4 regions of the Paenibacillus sp. MAH-35 genome follow, and region 3 is predicted to be linked to each of the others. Evidence: riboswitches for the same ligand, from Rfam matches in the RefSeq annotation. Region 3 holds a riboswitch; each other region holds the start of a gene.
The links. A riboswitch is a leader RNA that binds a small molecule or an ion and turns the genes downstream of it on or off. The one in region 3 is predicted to bind cyclic di-GMP.
Positions count from the first base shown of each region.

Region 1: another riboswitch for cyclic di-GMP. It lies ahead of AC3Y2E_RS24665 (diguanylate cyclase domain-containing protein); the one in region 3 lies ahead of AC3Y2E_RS18975 (transglutaminase-like domain-containing protein).
Region 2: another riboswitch for cyclic di-GMP. It lies ahead of AC3Y2E_RS04915 (HD-GYP domain-containing protein); the one in region 3 lies ahead of AC3Y2E_RS18975 (transglutaminase-like domain-containing protein).
Region 4: another riboswitch for cyclic di-GMP. It lies ahead of ggt (gamma-glutamyltransferase); the one in region 3 lies ahead of AC3Y2E_RS18975 (transglutaminase-like domain-containing protein).

Region 1 is NZ_JBYUPU010000030.1:11,079-14,663, reverse strand. Features, by position in the region: gene AC3Y2E_RS24665 (diguanylate cyclase domain-containing protein) at 1-1,501, opposite strand, end outside; cyclic di-GMP riboswitch class I at 1,632-1,724, opposite strand; gene AC3Y2E_RS24660 (HAD family hydrolase) at 1,909-2,574, opposite strand; gene AC3Y2E_RS24655 (AAA family ATPase) at 2,742-3,585, opposite strand, start outside.
Region 2 is NZ_JBYUPU010000003.1:344,349-347,933, reverse strand. Features, by position in the region: gene aspS (aspartate--tRNA ligase) at 1-431, shown strand, start outside; gene AC3Y2E_RS04920 (tRNA threonylcarbamoyladenosine dehydratase) at 609-1,361, shown strand; cyclic di-GMP riboswitch class I at 1,803-1,945, shown strand; gene AC3Y2E_RS04915 (HD-GYP domain-containing protein) at 2,054-2,695, shown strand; gene AC3Y2E_RS04910 (serine hydrolase) at 2,971-3,585, shown strand, end outside.
Region 3 is NZ_JBYUPU010000017.1:96,095-99,679, forward strand. Features, by position in the region: gene AC3Y2E_RS18965 (YusU family protein) at 1-108, opposite strand, end outside; gene AC3Y2E_RS18970 (alpha/beta hydrolase family protein) at 273-1,088, shown strand; cyclic di-GMP riboswitch class I at 1,294-1,384, shown strand; cyclic di-GMP riboswitch class I at 1,450-1,536, shown strand; gene AC3Y2E_RS18975 (transglutaminase-like domain-containing protein) at 1,550-2,350, shown strand; gene AC3Y2E_RS18980 (collagen binding domain-containing protein) at 2,604-3,585, shown strand, end outside.
Region 4 is NZ_JBYUPU010000007.1:205,536-209,120, forward strand. Features, by position in the region: gene ggt (gamma-glutamyltransferase) at 1-1,235, opposite strand, end outside; cyclic di-GMP riboswitch class I at 1,492-1,587, opposite strand; gene AC3Y2E_RS10320 (HAD-IIB family hydrolase) at 2,040-2,801, opposite strand; gene pdxR (MocR-like pyridoxine biosynthesis transcription factor PdxR) at 2,944-3,585, opposite strand, start outside.

The sequences.
Region 1 (3,585 bases), on a different contig from region 3:
GGTCGAGCTCCGTCAACATGATCGGATAATACGACTTGTTCTCCTTCGGGGACGATTGCAGCAGCTGAATAAACCCTTTCAGCGCAGTAAGAGGGTTGCGAATCTCGTGCGCCAAACCTGCGGCCAATTGCCCCATCACCGCGAGACGGTCGGAGTTGCGCAGCAGCTCTTCGGATTTTTTGCGGTCCGTAACGTCTTTGGCCACTCCGTATATGCCGACGATTTGAAGATCGGCGATAATCGGTATGTTCGTCACGTCCACTTCGACCGTATAGCCTTCTTTATGTATGAGCCTCAGCTCCAGATGCACGGAGTTGCCTTCCATCGCTTCCTGAAAAGATGTCAACGCTTTCAATCGGTCTTGAGGATGAATGAGCGCGACGAACTGGCGTCTGGTTAACTCCTGGGCAGAATATCCGAGCAGCCCGGAGACGGCGGGATTAATCGCCAGCAGCTTGCCTTTGCGGTCGAACGTACAGATCGGCGCCGGATTATGCTCGATCAGGTCGGCCGTTTTGCCGAGATAAGCCGGCAGCTTATGCTGCAGCTTGTATTCATACATATTCAGATCGGCACCGTGCAGCAGTTCCTCGATATGTACCGTCTCTTCGGTTGACGATACCGCTACGCCGACCGAAAAGGACAACGATACCGGAGGCAGCCCGTCGTCGGGGATAAACGACTTGCCGTTCAGCTCGTCCAGCAGCTTTTGCCGCATATTCTCAAACCGGGGGGCATCCTCGACGATGACGACAAACTCGTCCCCGCCCAGCCTCCCGGCGATACCGTTTACATCGCGAATCATCTCCCGCAGGTAGTCGGCGATAAGCATAATGACGCGGTTTCCGATCATGTGGCCGTAGGTGTCGTTGATTTGCTTGAAAAAATTCAGATCGATCAGCAGCACCCGGACCGTCCTGCCGTCGTCCAGCAGTCTTTGACCAAATTGCAGCGTCTGTTGCAGCGAAGCAAGGCCGGTCAGCGAGTCGATTCCGCTCAGATGGCGGTATTCGTTTCGTTCCTGCTCCAGATGTTTAATATAAGAGGCGAGGAGAATATTGGCCAGAGCAATAAACGAGAAAAAAACCAGGTGGGCGATCCGCGCGAACGGTTCCGAGTCGTCGGTGACGGTATACAGATGGAGGCCAACCGCAAGCGCGGCCACTAGCATATACAGGGGATTGGGCATTAGGAGAGCGTACATAAGCAACAGCGGGTAAGCGATGAACAATTCGGCATACCATACGTCAAGCTGCAAGGCTGCAGCGTATACGAATAAAGCAAGCCCCGTCAGCACATAAAAAACGGGCGGCTTCCCCCGAAAAATGACGGAGGCGAGCAGAAAGCCGGCAAATGTACACGAGGCCGCCACGCTTGCGGCATCCGCCTTACTAAACAGAATCGCGCAGACGCCGACGACCAGTGCGAGCGCGACGAACAACCACTTCTCGCTTCGGTACACGGATTGGAGGCACGCCCGTATTAAATCCATACGCTGCATAGGGTTCTTCCCTTTCAACTGCATATTCGAATCCTGCAAACGAACTGCTGCGGAGAAGCCCGCCATATATAAAGCCGCCCCTGAACAGGGACGGCCGATCACAGCAATACTTATCGCTGAAGCGAACGTTGTCGGCAGCCCAGCTGTCATGGCTCATCGAGCGTGGAGCGTTAGACCTGAAGCTTTGCGTCCCTGCCTTTCGGCAAGTTTGCCATTGAGATGATAACGAATGTGACGTTGGTTGTACTCGAAATTTAATATACCATACCTTACCTTTTTTTGAAACTAGAAAGTAAGCGGTACAAGTGCCTGTCGATTCAGGGTAAAAAGTGTCGCAAATCTCTCGTTTCGGCCCGGCATGCGAGCCGCCGGTTCTTACCGGAACAAAGGCCGAACCGCTGCATTCGTTAAACTACAGTCAGCTCGGAGATCAGCCCGGCCAGATCAAGCCCCTCCATCGTCGTCAGACGTTTCCGGTGCTCGCCGAACAGCAGCGCCTCCGTGACCGGATTCGGCACGATTACGCAGTGCAGTCCCGCCCGGTGGGCAGCTAGTGCGCCGTTAGCCGAATCCTCGAACGCGATCGCTTCCCCGGGCTGGACTCCGAGACAACCGACGGCCTGTACATACAGCTCCGGGTCCGGCTTCACTTTTTTCACGTCGTCCTTGGTTCGAATGCACGAGAAACGGTCCAGCAACCCGAACTTCGTTAAGTACCCGGTCACCCAGATCCGGCTCGAGCTGGAGGCAAGCCCGACCGAAAGCCCGAGCTGTGCAGCCTGATCCAGCACCGATATGACGCCGGGCCGAAGCTGCTCCGTCTCCATCCTCTGCAGGAACAGCTCCCGGCGCATCCGGCTGAACGTGTCGCGGTCAACCAGCTTCCCGGTCTGGTCTTCCAAATATTTGTACGGATCGAATACATCCGTCATGTCCGTTCCGATGACGCCGGACCATACCTCCAGCGGGAGCTCCGCCCCATGATGCCGGTACACGTCCTGGTATGCCCTGAATTCATTGGTTTCCGTGTCGAGAATAAGTCCGTCAAAATCAAACACAATGGCTCGAATCATCGTTCAGTATGCCTCCATCCGCTATTTAGCTCTATAAGGATATGGACTCCTATCCCTCCATTATAGCGGAACTTCACCGGCAGCGTAGCTTCAAACCGAAAAAAGCCGCAGCCTGCGGCTCCTTCTACACATTTCCTTTGGCTTGCCGGCGCGTACGCGCCGGTTTTTTACAGTCCAAGTCCCGCACGCGGCTCGGTCCGCATATCCTCGGGTTTAATCGTCATCAGTTCCTGGCGCCCCGGCGAACTATTTTGATACTGGCCGAGCAGCCGGACCGCTTGATGACGCATCGACTTCTCCATCACATTGCGCACGTAACGGGCGTTGCTGAAGGCGGACAAGCAGTTGTTTTTCTCGGCGATCAGCATCTGCCTCAGCTTCATGATGCTTGCCGGAATCAGCGTATACTCCCGTTCCTTCCCCATTAGCTCGGCAATTTGCACCAATTGGTCGATAGAATAATCGGGGAAATCGATCGCGATCGGGAACCTCGAAGGCAATCCCGGATTTTGGGCTAGAAAAAAATCCATCTCTTCCGAATAACCGGCCAAAATGAGCACAAATTGGTTCTTGTGGTCCTCCATCGCTTTGACCAGCGTATCGATCGCTTCTTTGCCGAAATCTTTCTCGCCGCCCCGCGCCAGACTGTACGCTTCGTCAATAAACAAAATGCCGCCCATCGCCTTCTTGACCAGATCGCGCGTCTTAAGCGCCGTGTGTCCGATGTATTCGCCGACCAGATCGGCCCGCTCGACTTCGATCAGATGGCCTTTCTGCAGCAGTCCCATCGACTGGAACAGCTTGGCGACAATTCGTGCGACTGTCGTCTTGCCTGTTCCCGGATTTCCTTTGAATATCATATGGTACACCTGCTGGCTGGCAGCAAGTCCCGCTTCCGCCCGGTATTGCCCGATTTGCAGCAACGCATAAATTTCGAACACCAGTTCCTTTACGTTGTCCAAACCGACCAACTGGTCCAGTTCCTTCAGCATCTCCGCGAACGGCCCTTGT
Region 2 (3,585 bases), on a different contig from region 3:
CGTTCACGCGCCCCGTTGAAGAGGATCTGGCGTATTTCGATACCGATCCGGGTCAAATCCGCGCTCAAGCGTACGACCTCGTGCTGAACGGCTACGAAGTGGGCGGCGGCTCGATGCGTATTTTCAAACGCGACGTGCAGGAGAAAATGTTCCAGGCGCTCGGCTTCTCCCGTGAGGAAGCCCACGAGAAATTCGGCTTCCTGCTGGACGCGTTCGAATACGGCACGCCTCCGCACGGCGGCATCGCGTTTGGCTTCGACCGTCTGATCATGCTGCTGGCGGGCCGCACGAATCTGCGCGAAACGATCGCTTTCCCGAAAACGGCGAGCGCAACCGACCTGCTGATGAACGCGCCGTCCGAAGTCGATTCGAAGCAGCTTGAAGACTTGTCGATCAAGCTCGCCGTAAAGGAAGTAGCTGCCAAAGCTTAATAACTGCTGCGATATTAGCGCTCTCCTGGGGTGAATCGTTTTCCATAACCGGGAAGATAACCCTGTCACGTAGCAGGCTCGTTATTTCACAACAGTCGATAATAGCATACGACGGGCCCGCTTCCGGAGCATTTCCTCCGGCGGCGGAGCGCCCGGATCTAGCGAAGGGGATTGAATATGCTGCATCAATTTTCGCGAACGGAACTGGCGATCGGCCCCGAAGGACTGGACGTGTTGAAGGGCAGTACGGTTGCCGTGCTCGGCATCGGCGGAGTCGGCTCGATTGCGGCGGAAGCGCTTGTTCGTACCGGCGTCGGACGCGTGATCATGGTGGACAAGGATGTCGTCGATATTACGAATATTAACCGCCAGATTCATGCGCTGACGACTACCGTCGGGCAACCGAAGGCCGAGCTGATGCGCGACCGGGTCAAGCTGATCAATCCGGATTGCGATGCGATCGCGCTGCGGATGTTTTACACCGAGGAGACGTACGAGAAGTTTTTCGACTATCCGCTCGACTACGTGCTGGACGCCTCCGATACGGTGACATACAAGATCCATCTCATCAAAGAATGCCTGAAACGCAAAATACCGATCATCTCCAGCATGGGGGCGGCGAACAAGATGGACCCCACGCAGTTCCGCGTGGCGGACATCTCGCAGACGTCGGTTGACCCGCTCGCCCGCGTCATCCGCCAGAAGCTGCGCAAGGACGGGATCAAAAAAGGCGTCAAGGTCGTCTTCTCGACCGAGGAGCCGATTAAGCCGCGCGGTGACGTTACGCAGCGGATCGTGCCGGAGAACGCTCCGGATATCCGCAAAGCGCAGCAGCCGCCGGCCAGCAACTCGTTTGTACCGCCTGTAGCCGGCCTGATCATGGTCAGTGTCGTCGTACGCGACCTGCTCGAGAGAGCCGGGAAAGCCTGACGCCTAACCGGACCGCATATGGGGCGGACACGAAACGGGGCTGTCTGCACATTCACTTTTGAGAATATTGTGCGCCGTTCGAACCGATGTGCCTCGGGATAAAGGACTTCAGCCTCCACGTGACCGTGGAAGTTGAGGTCCTTTCGTTTGAAAACGGGGACGTTTTCCTGTGATCTGTGATGCAACACTATTGGAATAGCCTTATTTGATTTGGTTGTGATTCGTTTGGATGGTGACCCTTTATTCGACAAAAGGCGAGCCTGATCGTTGCGAAAAACGCACTTAATTCGTGATTATACATTACAAATCGAGAGCATGTGAGGAATATCGACATTTTTTTTGATTTTGCATGACAAAAATATACAAATCGGTTACAATCAAACTAATTGCACATATTCAATAAAAACAATAGGATGATGGAACTAAATACTTGTTCATAATCGAATCCAAAGGCACACTTATCGAAAGATAAGGCCGCAAAACCATTGGGGCTACCATGTAATTTGTCCCATATTCGCGCCGAGAACCGCCGGTTGCGAATATGGGATGCAACCGTATTACGTCATGCCAGCCAGGTCGCCGAACTATGAGACGGGACCCCTCTAACCTGAGGGTTTTTTTGTTGATCGGAACCCCGCGATTATCAGGCCGACACACGATTTCAGCTTATTGCCGATGAAGGGGGAGAAGTAATGCTGTACGCGATCAACCGTCTTTTGCAGCGATTGTCGGATAAAGACAGGGAGACGTTCGAACATGTAGGCCGGGTCGGGGCGCTCGCCCAGTGCTGGGTCACGCATTATCCGTTGGCCGGACCGGAGGACCGGCAAGTTTTTATTGTGGGATGCTGTGTGCATGATGTAGGGAAAATTAAAATCGAAACAGCCATTTTGCAAAAAACGTGCAAGCTTGACCAGGGCGAATGGGACCGGATGCGGACGCATCCCGAATCGGGCAGCGAACTGCTGATGCAGGAAGGGATGAAAGATGCCCGGCTGCTGGATATCGTCAAGTATCATCATGAGCGGTGGGACGGGTCCGGTTATCCGACGGGGCTCGGCAGCAGCCGGATTCCCCGGTTGGCCCGCATGTGCTCGATCGTGGACGCGTTCGACGCCATGACCTCGGACAGGCCTTACAAAAAAGGAAAAACGGTCGAACAGGCCAAGGTAGAACTTCTCGAGCAAAGCGGCATCCAGTTCGATGAAGAGCTGGTGCGGCAATTTCTGAGCTTGCCGGATCATCTGTTGCGCAATCCTCCGGCGGTGAGGCTGGATGAAGTGGCGGAACAGGGAGATTTGTTTTACGAGTTGACCTCGCACCGCAAAAACTGAATACAAGCAGCTCCGTTCTGCGCACAATCCGAAGCCCGAACCTGCCCGCCTCCTGTCTAGGAAGCGGAGCGCGTTCGGGTTTCGCCGCGAAATTCAATGAATTAAGGTGCCGTTAAGGTACGGTTTGAAGTCAGGTAAGCTTCGTCCGGTACAATACGACTAGTACAAAGTCGGAGGCGCGGCTGGAGAACGGCTGGATGGCCGCCGAACCCGTTGATGGCAGACACGTAAGTTTGACTTGTATCAGGTAATCAATGACCGGGAGGAGACTTATCTTGAAACTTTGGATGTGGATCGGAATTGGCGTCGGGACGTTGCTTGCAGGTGCGGTTATTTGGATCGGGGGGACGGCGTATTGGGCGAAAAAAGCGAATGCCGACTATGTATGGAAATTCGTAACGAACAATCCGGAGAAGGCGGCCATTACGCTTCGGAGGGACGGTCAAACGATTGCGCAGTCGAATTCGGACCGGGTCATGCCGCTGGCGAGCGCCGTGAAAACGATGATTGCGATCGAGTATGCGAAGCAGGCCGCGGCCGGCACGATTCATCCGGAAGAGCGGGTGCCGCTGTCTGTGCTGGACCGTTACTATTTGCCGAATCTGGACGGAGGGGCTCATCCGGCCTGGCTGGCGTATATCGAGGAAAGCTCGAAGGCCGAAGGCGACGCCGTGACGCTGGAAGAGGTGGCGAAAGGCATGATCCGGTACAGCTCAAACGCCAATACCGACTATTTGCAGGATAAGCTTGGTCTGGAGCGGATTCACGGGACTATCGCCGAGCTCGGACTCCGGCATCACGAGCCGTTGTTCCCGCTTAACGGGGCGCTGCTTATCCCGTACGAACTGATGAAGGGGTATTCCGGGCTCGACGGGAATGAGGCGAAGGCG
Region 3 (3,585 bases):
AGCCCATTTTCTAACCTTCTCTACAGTTTCCGGATTGGAGCTGCCGGTCAGCAACTCGGCAAATTTCTCGACAAGCGCTTCAAATTCTTGATCAAATACGGGATTCATAAGAGGAACAGCCCTTCCTTCGGCTCGTTTTACTTCAGTCTACCGAAACCTCCAAAAGCTGTCAAAGCCGAACTTGGCTTTGCGTATACGGGCTGCGAATTTGAAATGGCCGGTTTGTTTCGGTATGATGGGGAGCATCATACACACCGGAAGAGGTTGCGGCGATGGAGTCGAGAGAGGTGCCGGATGGGACCGTGCTGGAGCGGGAAAGGCTGGCCGACCCCGAACCGGGCGTTCAATTGTGGAAGATTACATACGTAAGTCAAGGTTTGAAAGTAAAAGGATACTGGGCCGCACCGGAGTCCCGTGAGGCCCTGCCCCCGCTCGTCTACTGCAGGGGAGGCATCCGCAGCGTGGGGATGGTGCGCATTGCCCGGATCGTGACGCTGGCCCGGCGCGGATATTCCGTATTTGCTCCTTTCTATAGAGGAAACGACGGGGGAGAGGGGCGTGAAGACTTCGCGGGAGAAGACCGGTTCGATTTGTATAACGCCATACGTCTCTTAAGAGATCTGCCGCAAACGCGGAACGACTTGCCCGTTTTGTTGATTGGTTTCTCCCGGGGGGCGATGATGGCGCTGCTGGCGGCCAAAGAGTGTGAAGGCGTCGGCCCCGTCGTCGTCTGGGGAGGCGTCAGCGACCTGCTGCTTACGTATGAGGAGCGGGTGGATTTGAGGCGTATGCTGAAAAGGGTCGTGGGGCACCCCCGCAAAGACGAAGAGGCGTACAGGCAGCGGTCGCCGGTATGCTGGGCGGACAGCATCAAGTCGCCGGTCTTGATCGTTCACGGTTCGGAGGACGAGCATGTCGGCGTGGAGCACGCGCACCGGTTGGCGGTGGCCTTGGAAGCGGCAGGCAAGCCGTATGCGCTGCACGTCTACCAGGGGCGGGGGCACGTATTCCCACGGGAAGAGGACGAGCAGGTGCTGGATTCGATTTTTGAATGGGCGGGTCGGGTGTGGAAGTCGCCGGTTGAGTAGTACAACGGCACGAACGCGGGCCTGGAACGGACACGTTTTGAGGCAGATGAAACAGCGGTGTGATCCCAAAAAACGTAGCTTGTCCCGGCTTGCGATGATCCTTCCGAACCCGTTTGCGCCCACAGACGGACCTATGAACCGAATAGCAAATTATGGTTGATAGGAATTGATAATTTTGGTATGATAGGAGCAGGAAGAAAGCTTTTCACGATAACGGCAAACTTGTCGAAAGGCAAGGACGCAAAGCTACAGGGCCTTCCTGACCCCGCGCGGTCAGATGGCAGCCAGTTACCGAACGATTACGCTTTTTTTTGTGCTTTTTTTGCCAGACAACCTCCCGTTCCCAGTCTATCAAACTCAAATACGATAATAGCAAACTTGCCGAAAGGCAAGGACGCAAAGCTATAGGGCCTTCTTGACACCGTCAAATGGCAGCCTGGCCGCCGAAAGGAGTTTGCAACATGCGTAACCTGTTGCTTGCCATCACGATGTTGATCGCGTTTTTGATCCCTGCGCCGGCCGCGTTTGCCGCGACTGCCGAGGATTGGCTAAACCTGGACCATGTGGACAGAGGGACGATCGGGGTTCGATACGACGTCAGAGATGACGTCAAGACGAAAGTTATGGTAACGAAAGGACCAGACAAGTACACCTACCTGCTCACTCCGGGCAAATGGGAAGAGACGTTCCCGCTGCAAATGGGCAACGGCGACTATACGGTCACCCTGCTGGAGCAAGTGAGCGGCAGCAAATATAAAGTGGTGCGGGAAGCCGCAGTCACGCTGGATATGGACAATGACGCGAACGTCTACTTGAATCCGGTGCAAAACGTCAACTGGAGCGAGACAAGCCGGGCGGCAGCCATTGCGAAGGAATTGACAAAAACGGCGGCAACCGATATGGAGAAAGTTCGGGCGATTTACGAATATGTGACCGGTACGATCCGTTACGACGAAACGCTGGCCGCCAATGTGCCTGCAGATTATATACCGGATATCGACCGTACGGTCGCGCTGGAAAAGGATATATGTTACGGCTATGCGGCGCTGTTCGCCGCGATGCTGCGGAGCGTCGATATTCCCGCCAAACTGGTAATGGGGACGACGGATTACGTTGATGTGTATCATGCTTGGAATGAAGTTTATTACGACGGGGCATGGACAACCATAGACACGACCGTCGACGCGGGCTGGAAAGAGAACGGCAAAACGTTCGAGATGACCAAGGACGCTACCCGGTATGCGGCAGCCAAATATTATTAAAAAATAAAATCAATCGGAAACCGGCTTTGGACGACATGTCCAAGGCTTTTTCCAGTTTGTTCAGAAATTGTATAGCCGGCAGCGTTATAATGCAGGAAACCTAGGCCGGATCGTGCGCCAATCGAGACAAGCGGAGGTGGTTGGCACGAAGGCTCCTTGTCGGCACGTGTTCTGACGTGCCGTCCTGCGCGCGAGAGGCAGGTTCAGAACAGTCAAAATTCATAATCAGGGTGTAGGGAGACCGAAGGAATTTATGAAAAAGAAAAGAATGAGTGGACTCGTACTTGCATGGTTACTGCTGTTTCAAACTATGTTTGGAGGCACGGTCGCCTGGATGAGCGCCGGTACTTCAGGGAACGTTCAAAATTCCGTGTACGGGCAAGTGACGAACGCGGTGTATGCGCCTCCGGTCGTTAATGCCGGGAGTATCTTGACGAAAATCGTCCTGACCGATCAGAACGGTACGGTGATCGACACCGTCTACAATCCGGGCAGCAGTCTGGACGTAGGGGCAGCCGTAAATCTGGCTTACGAGTGGGAGCTTCCGAACGGCCACGGCTATACGAAGGACAGTATATTTACGTTCGACCTGCCGTCACAGTTTGAAATTTTCACGGATATCAACGAACCGCTCGTCTCCGGACAAGGGACTGTGGGGCATTTTACAGTGAGCCGGGACGGCAAAGTTGTGATGACGTTTAACGATTATGTGGAGTCTCACTCCAATGTGAGCGGCAAGCTGGAGATCCGCACCGAATTTAAGAAAGAAGTCATTAATGGAAGCACGGAAGTTATTATTGCGATTCCGGTAAAAGGCGGCGTGCAAACGGTCATCGTTCATCTGAAGCCGAAAGGCGGCAAGCTGATCGATAAGCAGGGGCAAGCGGCCGGCAAAAACCAGATCGACTGGAAAATTCAAATTAACAAGTCGCTGGATACAGTGAAGAAGGCGGTCGTAAGCGATACGCTTCCTGGCGGACTCGAGTTAATCGCCGATTCGGTTAAGGTGTACCATCTTCAAGTGAACGGCGACGGCTCGGCCGTGACCGGCGCTCTGGTGGACAGCAGCGAATATACGGTCGAGACGAACGGAACCGGCGCGTTTAAGGTGCTGTTCCGCGACGAGACGATCAGCAAAGCTTATGAAGTGCATGCCTCGACGCGAATTACGGGAGACCAGACGAAATTCCCCAATACCGCCGTGTTGTCCGGCGAAGGGATCGCCGACGTGAAGG
Region 4 (3,585 bases), on a different contig from region 3:
AACGTCCGTTTGTTCGGCTCCAGACGGTTGATATGATCCGGGTCCAGGGAGAAGAAGCTGCCGCGGTTTTGCAGCAATACGCCCGTACCGTCGGCTACGACGCCCGAGCCGTAGTCAAAGTAGTGGCTCTGAATCATCGATACAGCGTTTCCGTCTTTGTCCACGATCCCCAGCCAGACCGTATCGCCCTTCGGATCGAGCGGCTTCAAGTTATTCGATACTTGCGTCATGTCGATCCGGGAAGCAAGCTCGATTCCACGTTCTTTCGACAAAATCTCATCCACCGGAATATCGGCGAATTCCGGGTCCGTCAACCACTTGTCCCGATCGGCAAAGGCGTGCTTCGTCGCTTCGACAATCAAGTGATAGTAATCGGCACTGCCTTCTTCCACGTCGTTTTTCAGATCGAAGTTGTTCAAAATGTTCAGGATCGACAAGGATGCCATGCCCTGCGTGTTCGGCGGGAAATTGTAAGCCGTATAGCCGCGGTAGTTCGCCGAGATCGGGTCTACCCAGTTCGCCTTGTGGTCGGCATAATCTTTTTTCGTCATTACGCCGCCGTGCTTCTGAATGTCCGCGACAATTTTCTCGGCCACTTCGCCTTTATAGAACCCGTCGGCTCCTTTTTTGGCAATCTGCTCGAGCGTATGGGCCAAATCTTTCTGAACGAACAAATCTCCGGCTTTGTACACGTCGCCGTTCGGCTTCAAAAAGGTGTTGCGGAACGTCTCGAACCGCTGCAGATTTTTGATCTCCGGCTGCGTCGTATCGGTATCGATAATCGTCCAGAGCTCCTGGTTCGGTGTAACCGGGAAGCCTTTGCCTGCATACTGGATTGCCGGCTCCAGCAGTCGATCCCACGGCAAGCTGTTTTTCATCGACGTTTTGGCGTATTTGTATGCTTCTTCCCAGCCCGATACGGCGCCGGGCACGGTGTTGGCCGACAAGTAGCCGCGGCTTGGGATTTGGCTGTAGCCGAGGTTTTTGTAGAAATCGATCGTGACATTTTCCCCGGAGCGGCCGCTCGCGTTTAATGCTTTCAGCTCTTTCGTTTCCGCATTGTAAACCATCCAGAACGCGTCTCCGCCGATGCTGACGTAGTGCGGATATACGACCGACAAAACAGCCGCCGCCGCGATCGCCGCATCAACCGCATTACCGCCGTCCTGGAGCACTTTGAGCGCCGCTGCGGAAGCCAGATAATGCTGGGTAGTTACCATGCCGTTCGTCCCCATCGTGGTCGGACGGCCTGTCGATTGCGCCGCCGCGGCGATGCTGCTGAAACATAAGGTGAATATGAGCGTAATAAGAGCTATTTTTTTTCGAAAGCCTTTCGTCATATACTCTACCCTCCATTGGTATATTGCTTAGTGGATAATGGCCGTAAATGTCGAGCCTTATGCCGGGTTTATCGCATCTCCCCCTTTCTGCGCACACAAAAAAAGGCGACAAAGTAATTGTCACCTCCATAGACTCCACTGGCCGTTGGTGACAGGCAACTGGCTGGCATGCCTTCCGTGCGGGACGGAAGGGGTAGCCCCTGTAGCTTTGCGGCCTGCCCTTTCGGACAGTGTGCCTTTTTCTGTTATGAAACATCCATATACTGAGTCTTACGTACTATAATAACTTATATAATAATTATTTCAAGTGTTTTTAAACATTTCCATGGCAGAAAACGCCATTCATCGTCATTTTTCGATGAAGTTTTTGATGTTTCTTATGGTGAAATTTGTCGTTTTCCCACTATATAGGATACTCCGTTGTTACATTTGAATCATTTCAGTTAATCTCTGGAATTCGTTTGGCACTATATTCCTTATTTGTAGCATGATCGTCTCCTGCATACAAGTTAAATATTGTAAAACGACTTGGAAGATTTGTAAACGTTCCCCGCGCGAGCCCGGGCAGACCTGTTTGCGAAAAAAGCATAACTCCCAATTTCCCGCCTCCCTGGCCATACGGAAATGCGACTTTTGGCATGAAAAAACCTGTCCCTTCCATAAGGAGACAGGTTGAAGCCAGACGTTTTGATCCGAAAGTCATGCATATCGTTCGCCCAGCTCGCGAAGCTTACGGATGATGCTGCATTCCGTATGCTCGTCTGCCGGGATTCGTTCCTTCGCGATTCGCAGTAAAGGCTCGTAATCCCCGATCGCCACCGAATGATGGGCCTTCTCGAACAGCGGCAGATCGTTCATGTCGTTTCCGAAGCAGACGAACGGACCGCCGGGAATACCCGACAACTCCAGAGCCGACATTTTGTTTACGCCCTTGTAGGTCAGATCGAGTATTCCTTCTGTCGAATGGTGGTGGATCGTTACGTCCATCCGCTCCAATCTCCGGGATAACTCGCCGAAATCGGAGCCGGACAGCACTACGATTTTCATATACGATTCGATCTGGTCCAATTCGATGCGGGCCGCGAGCTTGTCCGGGTCTACAAAGCGGAGGAAGGGATGCGAATCCGCCATGCGGCAGGCGTAATTCCATCTGTCGTCGATTAGATATTCGGCATCGAACTCTTGTAAAAGATGCAGCAGTTCCTTCGCAAGTCCGGCAGGGATCGGAACCGAGGCTTGAAGCTCGCCCCCGAAATAAGTCATCGCCCCGTTGGCTCCGATCAGAAGCCGGTTTCTCAACCGTTCATCCAAGACGGGAAGCATATCCCGGCAAGGACGGGCGGAAGCAAAACCGACAACATGGCCGGCTTGCTCCAGCTCGACCAGCAAGTCTGCAATTCCGCTTGAGATCTTCTGCCCTTTAAAGCAAATCGTACCGTCCAAGTCAAAAATAAAGTTCATGTCCTCAGCCACCTTATGAAAGAATCTATGCTCCATAGTAAACAGAACCATCGGCCGGCGGAAGGGACAGAATGAACATATTGAATAGGACAAGCGTGAGCAATGGGTGATGAAAAATAAGAAAAGAGAAAAAAGCGCCCCCTCACCGGATATCGGCTTCAAGCCACGCTTCAGCAAGCAGCCGGATGCCGGTGCGGATGTCCGGGCCGCTTAACGCCCCATAGCCCAGCAGCAGCGTCGGATACGCTTCTGTCCGCCGTGTCCAGTACCGTGACGTACCGTACACTTGCACTCCTTTGGCGAGAGCCCGTTCGATCAGCTCGGATTCGCTGCGCCCGCTCTTGACCGTGAAAAAAGCATGCAGTCCGGCGTCTTTGGATTCCGCCTCCGCCGAACTGCCGAAATACAAAGAGACCGCATCGAAAAACGTCCTCCGCTTCGCCTCGTACGTCTTCCGCATTTTCTGAAGATGCTTGTACCAGTATCCTTCGCCGACATACGAGGCGAATGTCAATTGGTCCAGTCTGGCAACCGGCTGGTCATATTCGGGAACTTTCGCGTAAAAGGCAGAGAGCATCTCATACGGCAGGATCAGATAGCTGATATTCGCCGCCGGCAGCAGCGTCTTGGAAATTCTGCCGACGTAGATCACTTTGTCCGGAGCCAGACTTTGGATGGAGGGCAGAAACCGGTCTTCATACTTATACTCCCATTCGTAATCGTCTTCGATCAGATACCCGTTACGACTCACCCAATGAACGAGCTGCTGCCGCTTCGCCTCGGA